One region of the Kitasatospora sp. NPDC086791 genome, then DNA from elsewhere that is predicted to be linked to it. Evidence: riboswitches for the same ligand, from Rfam matches in the RefSeq annotation. Region 1 holds a riboswitch; each other region holds the start of a gene.
The links. Region 1 has a riboswitch for cyclic di-AMP ahead of AB0Q99_RS20495 (LysM peptidoglycan-binding domain-containing M23 family metallopeptidase). Riboswitches for the same ligand answer to the same signal wherever they lie in the genome.
Positions count from the first base shown of each region.

Region 1 (3,199 bases):
ACCTGCGCGTCGACGTCGCCCACGCCGTCCTCGCCACCCCGTACGGCACCGGCGCGGTCACCGCCGAGGACCTCGCCCGCGCCACCCCCGACCCGATGGCCCGCCACGAGGCCGCGATGCTCACCCACTTCGCCGACGACCACGCCGACGCGGTCGAGGCCCTCACCCGCCTCCTCGACCCGCCGCTGCTCGCCCGGAACCCGGACGTCCGTCCGCTCGCCCTGGACCGCCACGGCCTGGTGCTGCGCCTGGACCACCCCGACGGCCACCGCGACGTCCGCCTGGTCTTCCCCGAACCGGCCGGCGACACCGAGGACTTCGGGCACCGGATGCACGACCTGTTGACCGCCGCCCACTACGGCCTGCCGGCCCACCGCGGCTGACCCGACACACCCCACCACCTCCACCACCCCCGCCACCCCACCGCCCCGCTCCCCGGAAACGGCAGCGGCCGGCCCGGCTCGCGAGGGAGGTGATTCCCGCGAGCCGGGCCGGCCTGGGCGTGTCCCGCGCCCATGTCCACTGCACGGCGATCACCCGGTCGAGCGGTCACCCGACATGACCATCCCGGAGGATCGATTCGCTCCGCGGCAGCGGTGGTTCCTGAAACCCTGGACCTGATCCCCGGAGGGTCAGAGCGCGACGCCGTGCGCGCGCAGGTAGGCGACCGGGTCGATGTCCGAGCCGTACTCCGAGCCGGTGCGGATCTCGAAGTGCAGGTGCGGGCCGGTCACGTTGCCGGTGGCGCCGGAGAGGCCGATCTGCTGGCCGACGGTGACGGTCTGACCGATCTTCACACCGATCACGGAGAGGTGCGCGTACTCGGCGTAGTGACCGTCGGCGAGCTTGATCTCGACCTCGTTGCCGTAGGCACCGCCGTTGCCGGCCTTGACCACGACACCGTTGGCGACGGCGCGCAGCGGGGTGCCGGTGGAGGCCACGAAGTCCTGGCCGGTGTGGTGGCCGGAGGCCCACATCGAGCCGGCCACGCCGTAGGCGGTGCCGAGCTTCGGGTTGGCCAGCGGCGCGACGAAGCCGGAGGTGGCGGCGACCGGAGCGGCGGTCACGGCCGAAGCCGGAGCGGCGGTCTGAACCTGGGTCTGCACCGGGGCGGCCGGCTTGGCGGCCACGGTCTTGACCTGGGCCTGCGGCTTGGCGGCGACAGCCGGAGCGGCCGGCTTGGCCGGGGCAGCCGGGGCAGCCGGGGCAGCCGGGGCAGTGTCCGCGGCCGGCGCCGCGGCGTGGCCGGCGAAGGTGAGGTGCTGGCCCGGGAAGATCAGGTTCGGGTTGGCGCCGACGACCGAGCGGTTCTGCTCGTACAACGCGTGCCAGCCGCCCTCGACGTGCTTGGCGACGGCGATCTTGGACAGGGTGTCACCGCTGACGACGCGGTAGCTCTCGGACGTGGCGGCCGCGGCGGCCGGAGCGGCCTGCGCGGCCGGCTTGGCGTCAGCGGCACCAGCGGTACCGGCGGTGACGGCGGCAGCAGCCGCGGCGGGCGCGGCCGGGGCGGCCGGAGCGGTGTGCGCCTGGGCGCTCATCGCGGTCACGAGCGGAAGGGCGAAGGAGACACCGGTGACGGCGGTGGCGATGCCGATGCGGGCGGCGCGGGGCAGGGCGATACGACGAGCCTGAGCAGGCATGGAAGTTTCCTCTCCGACGCCTGCGAGGTGAGCTGTCGGGTTCGGGCTGGAGTTGCCCGGCCGCATGCGCGGCTTCACCCCAAGCCGGTCCTGGACGCCCGCGCCCTGAGGCGCGAACTCCGGTCCGGCGACTTACCTGTGGGTCCCCCGCTCCTGCCGTACAGAGTTCAGTTCGAACCACCGGGCAGCGGCAGGACTTGGCGTTCCACCCGGTGGATCCGTCCGGACTGGCCGGGCGGTCGCTGAACTAAAACCCATCCGTTCAGGTGAAGCAATGTCGATCTCTTGAACCCGCAACGACCCCCGGAAGTCCGGTGACCCTCCGAATGGACCACGGCACGGTGTGTACACAATCCATTCACCCCGCGCCACTGATCCACGACCCTGCGCCGAAGTCGGCCACGCCACGCGGTCGCCCGCTCACGCAGCGCCCGCCACCGACACACCCGCCGGTGACCCTTGTCACGTGCGCCCCGCGGGGCGCAGGATCGGGCCGTGGCCACCTCCGAGGCCGGCACCCTGCGCCTGAGCACCGCGCAGGGTCGCTGGGTACTACTGGCGACGGTGCTCGGCTCCAGCATGGCGATGCTCGACGGCACCGTGGTGAACGTCGCCCTGCCCCGGATCGGCGCCGACCTCGGCGCCTCCCTGGCGTCCCTGCAATGGACGCTGAACTCCTATCTACTCACCCTGGCGGGCCTGATCCTGCTCGGCGGCGCGCTCGGCGACCGGTACGGCAGGCGCCGGGTCTTCCTGATCGGCGTGGTCTGGTTCGCCGTCGCCTCCGCGGCCTGCGCCGTCGCGCCGACCATCCAGGTGCTGATCGCCGCCCGCGCCGTCCAGGGCATCGGCGGGGCGCTGCTCACTCCCGGCTCACTCGCCATGCTCCAGGCGGTCTTCCACCCTGACGACCGTTCGGCGGCGGTCGGCCTGTGGTCCGGCCTCGGCGGGGTGTCGGCCGCGGTCGGCCCCTTCCTCGGCGGCTGGCTGGTCGACGGCCCCGGCTGGCGCTGGATCTTCCTGCTGAACCTGCCGCTCGCCGCGGCCGTGATCGCGGTCGCCACCCGGTCCGTACCGGAGAGCCGGGACGAGAGCGCCTCCGGCCGCTTCGACGTGCTCGGCGCGGTGCTCGCCGCGCTCGCCCTCGGCGCGATCACCTACGCCCTGACCGCCGCCGGCGAGGGCGTGTCCGCCACGGTCTGGGCGACCGGGGTGATCGGCGTGCTGCTCGGCGCCGCCTTCGTGGCCGTCGAACGCCGCACGCCCGAACCGATGCTGCCGCTCGGCCTGTTCTCCTCCCGGCTGTTCACCTCCGTGAACCTGGTCACCCTCTGCGTGTACGCGGCGTTCAGCGGCGTCTTCTTCCTCCTGGTGGTGCAGCTGCAGATCGTCGCCGGGTTCTCGCCGCTGCTCTCCGGCTTCGCACTGGTGCCGATCACGGTGCTGATGCTGGCGCTGTCGGCGCGCGCGGGGCGTCTCGGGAAGCGGATCGGCCCGCGGATCCCGCTCACCGTCGGCCCGCTGGTGTGCGCCGCCGGGGTGCTGCTGATGCTGCG
Region 1 is NZ_JBFBOC010000014.1:117,180-120,378, forward strand. Features, by position in the region: gene AB0Q99_RS20490 (DUF2470 domain-containing protein) at 1-383, shown strand, start outside; gene AB0Q99_RS20495 (LysM peptidoglycan-binding domain-containing M23 family metallopeptidase) at 633-1,643, opposite strand; cyclic di-AMP (ydaO/yuaA leader) riboswitch at 1,646-1,826, opposite strand; gene AB0Q99_RS20500 (MFS transporter) at 2,139-3,199, shown strand, end outside.

Region 2 (3,199 bases), on a different contig from region 1:
CCCGGTGGCCTCGGTGCTGCTGCTGAACCGGCTGGCCCGGCCCTGAGTCCGGGCCGGGCGGATGACGCCTGGTCAGCGCCGGTCGCGCGGCGGTGTGTGGGTCCGGTGGAGTCGATGGGGGAAACGGAGTTCACGCCTTCGGGGGAGTGGCAAAACGGGTAGATCCGCACTAGGGTCTGGCGTCAAACCTATTTTCCGGATTCTCATCCGATCGGGTGAGTCCGTTGGAAGAAGGAGCCGGTCTCTTGGCCTCCCACCGCCGTCCCAAGCAGCCGAGCCGCGCGCGGGTCTCCGTGCTCACCGCTGCCGCGGCGACCGCGGTCGCCCTCTCCGCCCAGGTGGCCGCGCACGCCGCGCCGCAGCCGAACAAGACGGACGTGAAGGCGCAGATCGACCAGCTCCAGGAGGAGCAGGAGCAGGCGGCGGAGAAGTACAACGGCGCCAAGGAGCGGGCCGACCAGCTGCGCAAGCAGGCCGACCAGCTGCAGGACCAGGTGGCCCGCGGCCAGGAGCAGATGACGCAGCTGCAGGGCGGTCTGGCCCAGGTCGCGGGGGAGCAGTACCGCACCAACGGCATCGACCCCTCGGTCCAGCTGATGCTCTCCTCCGACCCGTCCGGCTACCTGCAGAAGGCGTCCACCGTCGAGCAGGCCAGCGCCAGCCAGGCCGAGGCGCTCAAGGCGCTGCTGGACCAGCAGCGCCGGCTGGACCAGGAGAAGGCCGAGGCGGCCGCCGTGCTGGCCTCGCTCGACACCACCACCAAGGACCTGAACCAGGCCAAGGCGGACGTCAACGCCAAGCTGAAGGACGCCCAGGACCTGCTGAACTCGCTCAGCGCCTCCGACCGCGCCGCGCTGAAGGCCCAGCAGGCGCAGGACGACCGGGCCTCGCGCGGCAGCGACCGGGTCGACCTGAGCAACCTGCCGCCGGCCAGCGGCTACGCGGCGGTGGCCGTGGCCAAGGCGATGAGCAAGCAGGGTTCGCCGTACGTCTGGGGCGCCACCGGGCCGGGCACCTTCGACTGCTCCGGCCTGATGCTCTGGGCGTACGGCCAGGCGGGCGTCTCGCTGCCGCGCACCTCGCAGGAGCAGGGCCACTACGGCACCGCGGTGCCCGGGCTGGCCGCGGCGCAGCCCGGCGACCTCGTCATCTACGGCGGCGACATGCACCACGTCGGGATGTACATCGGCAACGGCATGGTGGTCCACGCGCCGCACACCGGTGACGTGGTGAAGGTGATGAAGGCCGACGCGATGCCGATCAACACCATCCGCCGGGTCTGACGGCCCGACACGCCGGAGAGGTTCGTCCGGGCCGTGTGATCCGCACCACCCTCGTACCGGGGGTGGTGTTCGGGTTTTCGAGCGTTTCGCGACCAGTCGGTGAGATCTGATCAGCCTTGCGTGCGGCGGCGATCACCATCGGTCATTTTCACAAAAGAACTTGGGTAATCTTCCGTCTTTTTTCTGACAAGGATTTGAACCGATCACGGTTCAGTTACTAGGGTCATGCCCCAGACCACTGCAGTGTCGATCACCCAGCCAGGGTGGCGGTGGTGGTCACCGCCGAGTTCGCGAGGCAGCGGGGCAGGTCGGAACGACTGCCCGACAGGGGAGCCCAGTAACCGCGGGCGCTGCGGAGCGGAGCCGGGGAACCACGTTCCTCCGGGGTGAATCGGCGCCAGGTCGGCCGGTGGAACGGCCGTGAGGCGTCGTAGGGCATCCTTCCGGCCCGAACCCGTCAGCTCACCCGGTAGGCGGACGTAGGAAGAAGGAGTCCGCCTTCGTGGCGTCCCATCGTCGTCCCAAGCCCGCAGGCCGCACCCGGGTCTCGATCATGACCGGTGTCGCCGCCGCAGCCGTCGCCCTCTCCGCGCAGTCCGGCGCGCACGCCGACCCGCAGCCGACCAAGGACCAGGTCAAGGCGCAGGTCGACCAGCTCAACGAGCAGGCCGAGGTGGCGACCGAGCAGTACAACGCCGCCCAGGAGAAGCAGCAGGAGCTGGAGAAGCAGGTCTCGGGCCTGCAGGACCAGGTGGCCCGTCAGCAGGCGCAGGTGACCGACCTGCAGGGCGGCCTCGCCCAGATCGCCGGGGAGCAGTACCGCAACGGCGGCATATCCCCGACCGTCCAGCTGATGTTCTCGTCCAGCCCGGACAACTTCCTCTCCCAGGCCGGCACGCTCAACCAGGCCGGTGACACCCAGAAGAACCAGCTGAAGCAGCTCCAGGAGCAGCAGCGCAAGCTTGACCAGGACCGCGCCGAGGCCCAGGGCAAGCTCGCCGAGCTGGAGTCCACCACCCAGCAGCTGAAGGCCTCCAAGGACGAGGTCCAGAACAAGCTGAAGGCCGCCCAGGACCTGCTCAACACGCTCACCGACCAGGAGCGCCAGGCGCTGCGCGCGGCCGAGGAGAAGGCCGCCGCCGACGCCAAGGCCCAGGCCGACGCCGCGAAGGCGCAGCAGCAGGCCGCCGACCGCGCCTCGCGCGACACCAGCCGCACCGACCTCTCCACGCCCTCGTCCACGCCGGCCGGCAAGCTGCCCTCCCCCGGCAGCTCGCGCGGTGCCGCCGCGCTGTCCGCCGCCGCCTCCAAGGTCGGCAGCCCGTACGTGTGGGGCGCCACCGGCCCGGGCTCCTTCGACTGCTCCGGCCTGATGGTCTGGGCGTTCAACCAGGTCGGCGTCTCGCTGCCGCGCACCTCGCAGGAGCAGGCGCACGCCGGCACCCGGATCGGCTCCGACCTGTCCCAGGCCCAGCCCGGCGACCTGTTGATCTTCTTCGGGGACGCCCACCACGTCGGCATCTACGCCGGCAACGGCCAGGTGCTGCACGCGCCCAAGCCGGGTGCCTCGGTCCGCTACGAGGCCGTCAGCAACATGCCGCTGAGCAGCATCGTGCGGGTCTGACCCGCCCTCGGCGCCTCCGGGCCCGGTCTTCCGCCACGGAAGGCCGGGCCTGCGGCTTTTCCGACGGGCCGACCTGATGTCCGATTACGGGTCAAATATTCGGGTCCGGAGGGGTTTGGACTCGCTTGCCCGGACTCGCTAACGTCTGCCACCGGACTCCCGCTCGACGACCGCCCGCACCGGGGCGGCGGCGGGGCCGCGCCGCCGGATTGGAGCCGTTGCCGCCATGCCCGTGCACCGCCGTTCCCACCTGCTCGCCCGGGCGCTGGTCCTGACGGCGGCCGCCACCACC
Region 2 is NZ_JBFBOC010000004.1:106,712-109,910, forward strand. Features, by position in the region: gene AB0Q99_RS09435 (NYN domain-containing protein) at 1-46, shown strand, start outside; gene AB0Q99_RS09440 (NlpC/P60 family protein) at 246-1,283, shown strand; cyclic di-AMP (ydaO/yuaA leader) riboswitch at 1,622-1,775, shown strand; gene AB0Q99_RS09445 (NlpC/P60 family protein) at 1,786-2,907, shown strand; gene AB0Q99_RS09450 (NlpC/P60 family protein) at 3,134-3,199, shown strand, end outside.
Region 2: it holds a riboswitch for cyclic di-AMP, as region 1 does, so the genes downstream of both, AB0Q99_RS09445 (NlpC/P60 family protein) here and AB0Q99_RS20495 (LysM peptidoglycan-binding domain-containing M23 family metallopeptidase) in region 1, are expected to answer to the same signal.

Region 3 (3,199 bases), on a different contig from region 1:
CGTCGGCAACGGGGGCCCGGACACCACCGCCTCGCCGTTCACGGTCACCGTCGACCTGCCGCCGGGGGTCACGGCGACGGGACCGTACTTCCCCGCGGACTGCCAGGTGCTCCTGCTCGGCCGCCGGGTGCGCTGTGTCTTCGGGCCCGGCCTGAAAGAGGGTCGCAGCGCGACGGCGCTCGTCCGGGTGAATCTCTCCCCCACCCTGCCTTCGGGCGAGCGACTCCTCGGGGAGGTCTCGGTGCAGAGCCCGGACGACCGGCACCGGGGAAACAACCGGACGCCGTTCGAGATCACGGTCGAATAGAGCAGCAACGAGTTCCTGAAACGCGTCGTCCCATCGGGCGCCGGGCGCCGGTGAGCGGCTGCCGGTTCCCGGCGACCGGTGGGACGTGCTCCGCGTCGTCGGTTACCGGTAGACGCGGACGTAGTCGGCGGCCATGGTGATCGGGGCGGTCCCCTGCGGCGCGGGGTGGTACTGCCCCGCGCACACCGAGAGGTTGAGGATCAGGTAGGCCGACCAGTTGGCGCCGACGCCCTTGCCGTCCGAGAAGACCTTGACGCCGTTGACGTACCAGTCCACCGAGTCGGCGCCGTAGTAGGTGCCGATGGTCACCCACTGGTCCTTCGCGACGGCGCTCGCGTCGGTGTAGTACTTCGCGTTGCCGGGGTTGACGTGGTTGGTCAGCTCCAGCAGGTTCGGGTTGTCGGGGTGGTACTCGAAGGAGTCGACCTCCCCGTTGCCGTTCTTCCAGGTCCACAGGGCCGGCCACGCGCCGGTGCCGGCGGGCAGCTTGACCCGGGTCTCGGCGTAGTCGCCGGTCTTGACCTGGAAGCCCTCGCTGGAGCCCTCGGTGGTCAGGAAGCCGGTGTTCCAGGACTGCTTGCCGTTCTCCAGGGTCGGGCCGCCGGGGGTGGCGGTGAAGGTGGCGACCCCGTTGGCGACGCTGACGTTGTTCTTGTTCAGCCAGTCCAGCTTGTTGTCGTCCGGGTTGTGGTTCCCGTACTTGTACGAGGTGGTCTTGTCGCCGACCCAGCGCTGGCCCCAGGAGATCGCGCTGTTGAACTCGTCGGACCAGGTCAGCGACTTGCCGGCGACCGGGGAGGACGGCGCGGGAGTGGTAGGGGTCGCCGTGGCGCTCGGGGTCGGGGCGGGGGTCGCCGTGGGGGTCGGCGCCGGGGTCGGGGTCTTGGTGGGCGCCGGGGTGGGCGTGGCCGTCGGGGTCGGGGTCTGGGTCGGGGCGGTGGCCGAGACCACCAGCTGCTGTGCGGGCAGGTTGTGCCAGACCCCGCCGAGGTCCTGCCAGAAGCCGAACTGGGAGTACGTCCCGGCGGGCAGGGTGCGCGCACCACTGGTGAAGTTCACCCCGCTCGGGCAGATCTGCACGTCGGAGGCGTTGCCGGGGAAGTCGAGGTTGGTGCCGCTCGCGTCGCGCACGCCCACGCCCACGGTCTTCGCGGTGAAGCAGGCCGAGGAGTGCAGGCCGAGCGAGGCGGTGGCGGCCTTGCCCGCGACCATGGTGGCGGGGCCGAGGCGGTCCTGGGTGACGGTCGGCGCGGGGGTGGTCGCGGTGGCGGTCGGCGCGGTGGCGGCCTGGGCGCCGGCGACGGCCGGCAGTCCGAGCAGGCCGGCGCCGCCGATGGCGAGCGCCCCGGTGGCGGCGAGGGCGGCGTTGCGGCCGCGGTGGGAGGGGCGGGCGTGACGCGGCGCGCGGCGCCGGGCAGCAGGCTGGGGCATGGGGTGACCTCTGCGACGCCTGCGAGGTTAGCTGTCGGGTTCGGGCTGCAGTTGCCCGGCCGCCGGTGGAACGGCTTCACCCCTAGCCTCGCCCCGTACGCGCGAGCGCACGGACCGGGCGCCTACCTCGGTTTCCCCGCTCCCGTCCGCTGTGGTGCTCGGTGGCCCGCCGGCGGGTGGACGGGACTCGGCGTCCCGGCGGCGGGGTCCGCGACGGCGGACGACCGTTGCAGGCTAGGCAGGCCGTCCGTGAACGGACAACTCCGCCGGACCGGTTGTCGTACAGCTCACAGCGGTGTCGATCAACGACGCTGGGTAGCGGCCGAGTTGATCACTTCACCCGGCCCGGCCGGATCCCGGCCGGGTGCCCGCGTGACGGTCGCACGCCTCGGCGGGTGGCACGGCGGCTGCCCCTGCCGTGGCAAAGATCTGACCGAGTGCGCCCCGTCGGATAAATTGGAGCTCCGACATTTTCCGCAGTGCACAAGACCCTCAAGACCACCAAGACCCGAAACGAGGAGCCGCCCCACCATGACCGCGTCCCCGCCCGCCTTCGCCGGCCGCACCTACGTCTTCCGGGCCGACAACGGCGCGGCCTTCCGCAACACCTACTCGGCCGACGGCACGCGGCTGCGCTGGGAGGGCCTCGGCGAGTCCGCGGGCCAGTGGGAGGACGTGCGACTGCACGTCGCCGAGGTCGCGCCGGAGATCTACTTCGTCAGCTGGACGGAGCAGAGCGGGATCACCGTCAGCCATGTGATGGACCTCAACAAGCTGACGGTACGGGCCTTCTGGACCTTCGAGGGCGAGGGCGGCCGGGTCGGGCAGCTGCACACGGGGACGCTGGAGCGGGTGGCCTGAACCGCGTGACGACCGAACCCCCGAGGCTGTGGCCCCGGGGGTTCGGTCTTTGGTCTTCGGTCTTTGGTCTTTGGTCTTTGGTCTGTGGTCTGTGGGCGTTCCGCCGGACAGCAGGACGATCAGGCGGTCGGGTTCGGCACCCTGAGGTGCTGGGACAGCCACTCCAGCGAGGACGGCAGCAGCGCGCTCCAGGTCTCGAAGTTGTGGCCGCCCTTTTCGAGCATGCTGTAGGAGACCTTCATCGGGCTCCGCGCCGCGTCCACGAAGGCCTCGGTCTCCCGCCGGTAGTCGCCGTCGCCCCTCTTGGTGCCGGCCAGCAGCACCGACACGTTCGGCTGCGGCAGGTTCTTCAGCCGCCACACCAGGTTGGCCTCGTCCCGACGCTGCCTGCTGCCGCCGAACAGGTCGCCGGTGGTCGGGTCGTCGGCGGCGTCGTAGTAGGCGGAGAGGGCGACGGCGGTCGGGAAGACGTCCGGGTGGCGCATGGCCAGCTTGAGCGCGCAGTAGCCGCCGGTCGAGTTGCCCATGAAGGCCCAGGCCTGCGGGTCGGACGAGACCCGGAAGCTGGCCTGGATCGCCGAGGGCACGTCCTTGGTGAAG
Region 3 is NZ_JBFBOC010000002.1:498,438-501,636, reverse strand. Features, by position in the region: gene AB0Q99_RS06145 (hypothetical protein) at 1-307, shown strand, start outside; gene AB0Q99_RS06140 (glycoside hydrolase family 16 protein) at 410-1,738, opposite strand; cyclic di-AMP (ydaO/yuaA leader) riboswitch at 1,740-1,869, opposite strand; gene AB0Q99_RS06135 (phenolic acid decarboxylase) at 2,270-2,599, shown strand; gene AB0Q99_RS06130 (alpha/beta hydrolase-fold protein) at 2,719-3,199, opposite strand, start outside.
Region 3: it holds a riboswitch for cyclic di-AMP, as region 1 does, so the genes downstream of both, AB0Q99_RS06140 (glycoside hydrolase family 16 protein) here and AB0Q99_RS20495 (LysM peptidoglycan-binding domain-containing M23 family metallopeptidase) in region 1, are expected to answer to the same signal.

Region 4 (3,199 bases), on a different contig from region 1:
CCGGGCGCGCCACTGCCCGTCCGCACTCCAGGCTCCCGTGCGCGGGGGCGCCACCGTCGTCCCGAGCGCCCCGAGATCCCCTCCGGCGCCCCGGCCCTGGTGCTCGCCGTACCCGCGACCGCCGGGCCCGAGTCCCGCTCGGTCGTCGAGGAACTGCTCTCGATCGTCCGCAGTGAGCAGAACGGCGTCCAGGCCACGGTCGGCTACCTCCCCGGTGAGTCCGCCGAGGGCGAGGGCGGCGAGGAGCGCACCGTCGCCGAACTCCTGTCCATGGCCGCCGAGGCCGGGCTGCCGATGCCCGTCCTGGTGCCGCTGGTACCCGGGCCGCACGACTTCCTGCCCGAACTCCACGCGCTCGCCGCCGAGTACGGGGCGCCCGTCACCGACACGCTGGGCCCGCACCCGCTGCTGGCCGAGGCGGTGCACGTGCGGCTGTCCGAAGCCGGACTGGCGCGCGCCGACCGGGCCCGGCTGTTCGCCATCGCGACCGCCGCGGACGGCGTGGTCCTGACCACCGTCGGCGGCGAGGACGCCGCCGCCGCGGCCGGCATCACCGGCGTGCTGCTGGCCGCCCGACTGGCCATCCCGGTCGTGGCCGCCGCGCTCGACGTGCCCGGCTCGGTGGCCGCGGCCGTCGACCACCTCAGGGAGACCGGCTCACAGCGCCCGGCGCTGGCCCCGCTGGTGATCGGGCCGGAGGCCGACTCCGAGCTGCTCGCCACCGCGGCCGAGGAGACCGGCTGCCCGTCGGCGGCGCCGCTGGGCGCCTACCCGACCGTCGGCCAGCTGATCGCCTCCACCTACCTGGCCGCGCTGCCCACGCCGTCCCCGGAGGACCTGGCGCGGGCCGAGGCGGAGGCGGCTGCCGCCGCCGAGGCCGAGGGGGCCGTGGAGGGCGCCCGGGGCGCCCACGCGGCCGCCGGAGGACCTGCCGGACAGTAAGCGACTCCGCGCGCCCACCGGCGCGCCCACGGGCCCGGAACGGCTTTCCGTTCCGGGCCCTTCGCTGTGCTCCTCCTCCGCCCTTCCCCTGCCCCTCCCGCGCCGCACGGGAGTTGCGGGAGTCGCGGCGCTTTCGCGACTTACGCGACTTACGCGACTTACCGGACTCACGAGCGCTACAGGTGTTACCGGAGTTAAGCGCCAATCAAGTCGAATGTCCGTTCTGGAACTATTTGCCAGGAAATGGCGAGCGCACTCTCCGGCGCGCGAATCGCGGCCGCTCCCCCGGTTCGACCGGCGCACCACTGTGCGCTTCGACGCTCCGTCATGCCACTCCTGAGGCGGGGACAGTTGTGGACATCCGCAACGCGATTGCCGGAAAACGATCATTTACGATCATGAATTCACGGCATTTTGGCAGTTCCCACTAAACCGTGAGGTGCGTCACAGCTATTTGCAGTTTGAACTTAAGTCTGCTTAACGTGCTCCCCGTTCGTGACCACACGGACCCAGTTCATCCGCAACGCCGAGTCCTGCCGTCGGATGCCCTGGCAGCGCGAAAACGCACCACGGCAGGAGCGGGGGACCCACAGGTAAGTCGCCCCGGACCGTTCTCAGGAGCGGTTCAGGGCTAGGGGTGAAGCCGCGCTCACGCGCGGCCGGGCAACTCCAGCCCGAATCCGACAGCTCACCTCGCAGGCGTGGGAGAGGACCGCGTCTTCATGCTGCTCACCAACGGCTCCCGTCTGTCCAGCCGCACCCGCCGTGTGATCGCCGCCATCGGCGTCGCGGGCGTCGGCCTCACCGTCCCCTGCCTCGTCTCCGGCACCGCCTCCGCCGCCTCCGTCGCCACCTGGGACAAGGTCGCCCAGTGCGAGAGCGGCGGCAACTGGGCCATCAACACCGGCAACGGCTTCTACGGCGGCCTGCAGTTCACCTCCAGCACCTGGGCCGCCTTCGGTGGCACCGCCTACGCCTCGCAGGCCAACCTGGCCACCAAGGACCAGCAGATCGCCGTCGCCGAGAAGGTCCTCGCCTCGCAGGGCCCCGGCGCCTGGCCGGTGTGCTCGGTCAAGGCCGGCCTGACCAAGGGCGGCACCCCGGCCGCCATCGACACCTCGGCCCCCGCCAAGCCGGCCGCCCCGGCTGCTCCGGCCGCCCCCGCCGCCCCCGCCGCCAAGCCCGCTGCCCCGGCCGCGAAGCCCGCCGCGCCCGCCCAGGCCGACGCGCAGGCCGCCACCGACTCCGCCACCGGCAACTGGGCCCAGAAGCGTCAGCAGTGGGCCCAGGGCGGCGACTACACCGTCGTCGCGGGCGACTGGCTGTCCTCGATCGCCGACAAGAACAACGTCCAGGGCGGCTGGCAGCGGCTGTACGAGCTGAACCGCGGCACCCTGACCGCCGGCCCGGACACCATCTACCCGGGCCAGCACCTCTCCCTCGGCGACGGCAGCCAGGCCCAGCAGTCGGCCTCCACCGGCTCGGACTTCACCTGGTTCAACCGCTCGCAGAAGTCCGGTCAGTCCGCGAACGGCGGTTCCGTGAACGCCAAGCCCGCTGCCCAGGCGCAGACCCCGGCTGCCAAGCCCGCCGCCCAGGCGCAGACCCCGGCCCCGGCCGTCACCGGCAGCATGGCCGCCGCGGTCTCCTTCGCCGAGTCCAAGGTCGGCCAGGCCTACGTCTACGGCGGCACCGGCAACGGCGGCTGGGACTGCTCCGGCCTGACCCAGGCCGCGCTGCGCGCCGCGGGCATCTCCGTCCCGCGCGTCGCCGCCGACCAGGCCGCCGCCAGCACCCACGTCTCGCTGGACAGCCTGCAGCCGGGCGACCTCCTGTTCTGGTCCAACAACGGCCAGGACTCGGGCGTCTACCACGTCGCGATCTACGTCGGCGGCGGCACGTACGTCGAGGCCGCCAACCCGAGCGCGGGCGTGCGCGAGCAGACCATCGCCAACTGGGCCCCGGACTTCGCCGGCCGGGTCTGAGCACGGCGAACGGCCGCCGGCTGACAGCTGACAGCTGACAGCTGACGACCGTCGGCCGTCGGCCGTCGGGTTCGACTGACGGACGGCGGCGAACAGATGACAGAGAACAGGTAACAGCTGACAGATTTCAACATCTGTCAGCTGTTACCTGTCAGCCGCCACCCGCCACCCCCGGGGGGAGAGTCCGGTCGCTCTCCCCGGGGGCTTCGGCGTATCCCCGTGACGGGGGCCGGCCCGGCGCACACCGAAGGACCCCGGAGGTCAACTGCCCT
Region 4 is NZ_JBFBOC010000002.1:700,164-703,362, reverse strand. Features, by position in the region: gene AB0Q99_RS07005 (hypothetical protein) at 1-942, shown strand, start outside; cyclic di-AMP (ydaO/yuaA leader) riboswitch at 1,457-1,657, shown strand; gene AB0Q99_RS07000 (transglycosylase family protein) at 1,644-2,927, shown strand.
Region 4: it holds a riboswitch for cyclic di-AMP, as region 1 does, so the genes downstream of both, AB0Q99_RS07000 (transglycosylase family protein) here and AB0Q99_RS20495 (LysM peptidoglycan-binding domain-containing M23 family metallopeptidase) in region 1, are expected to answer to the same signal.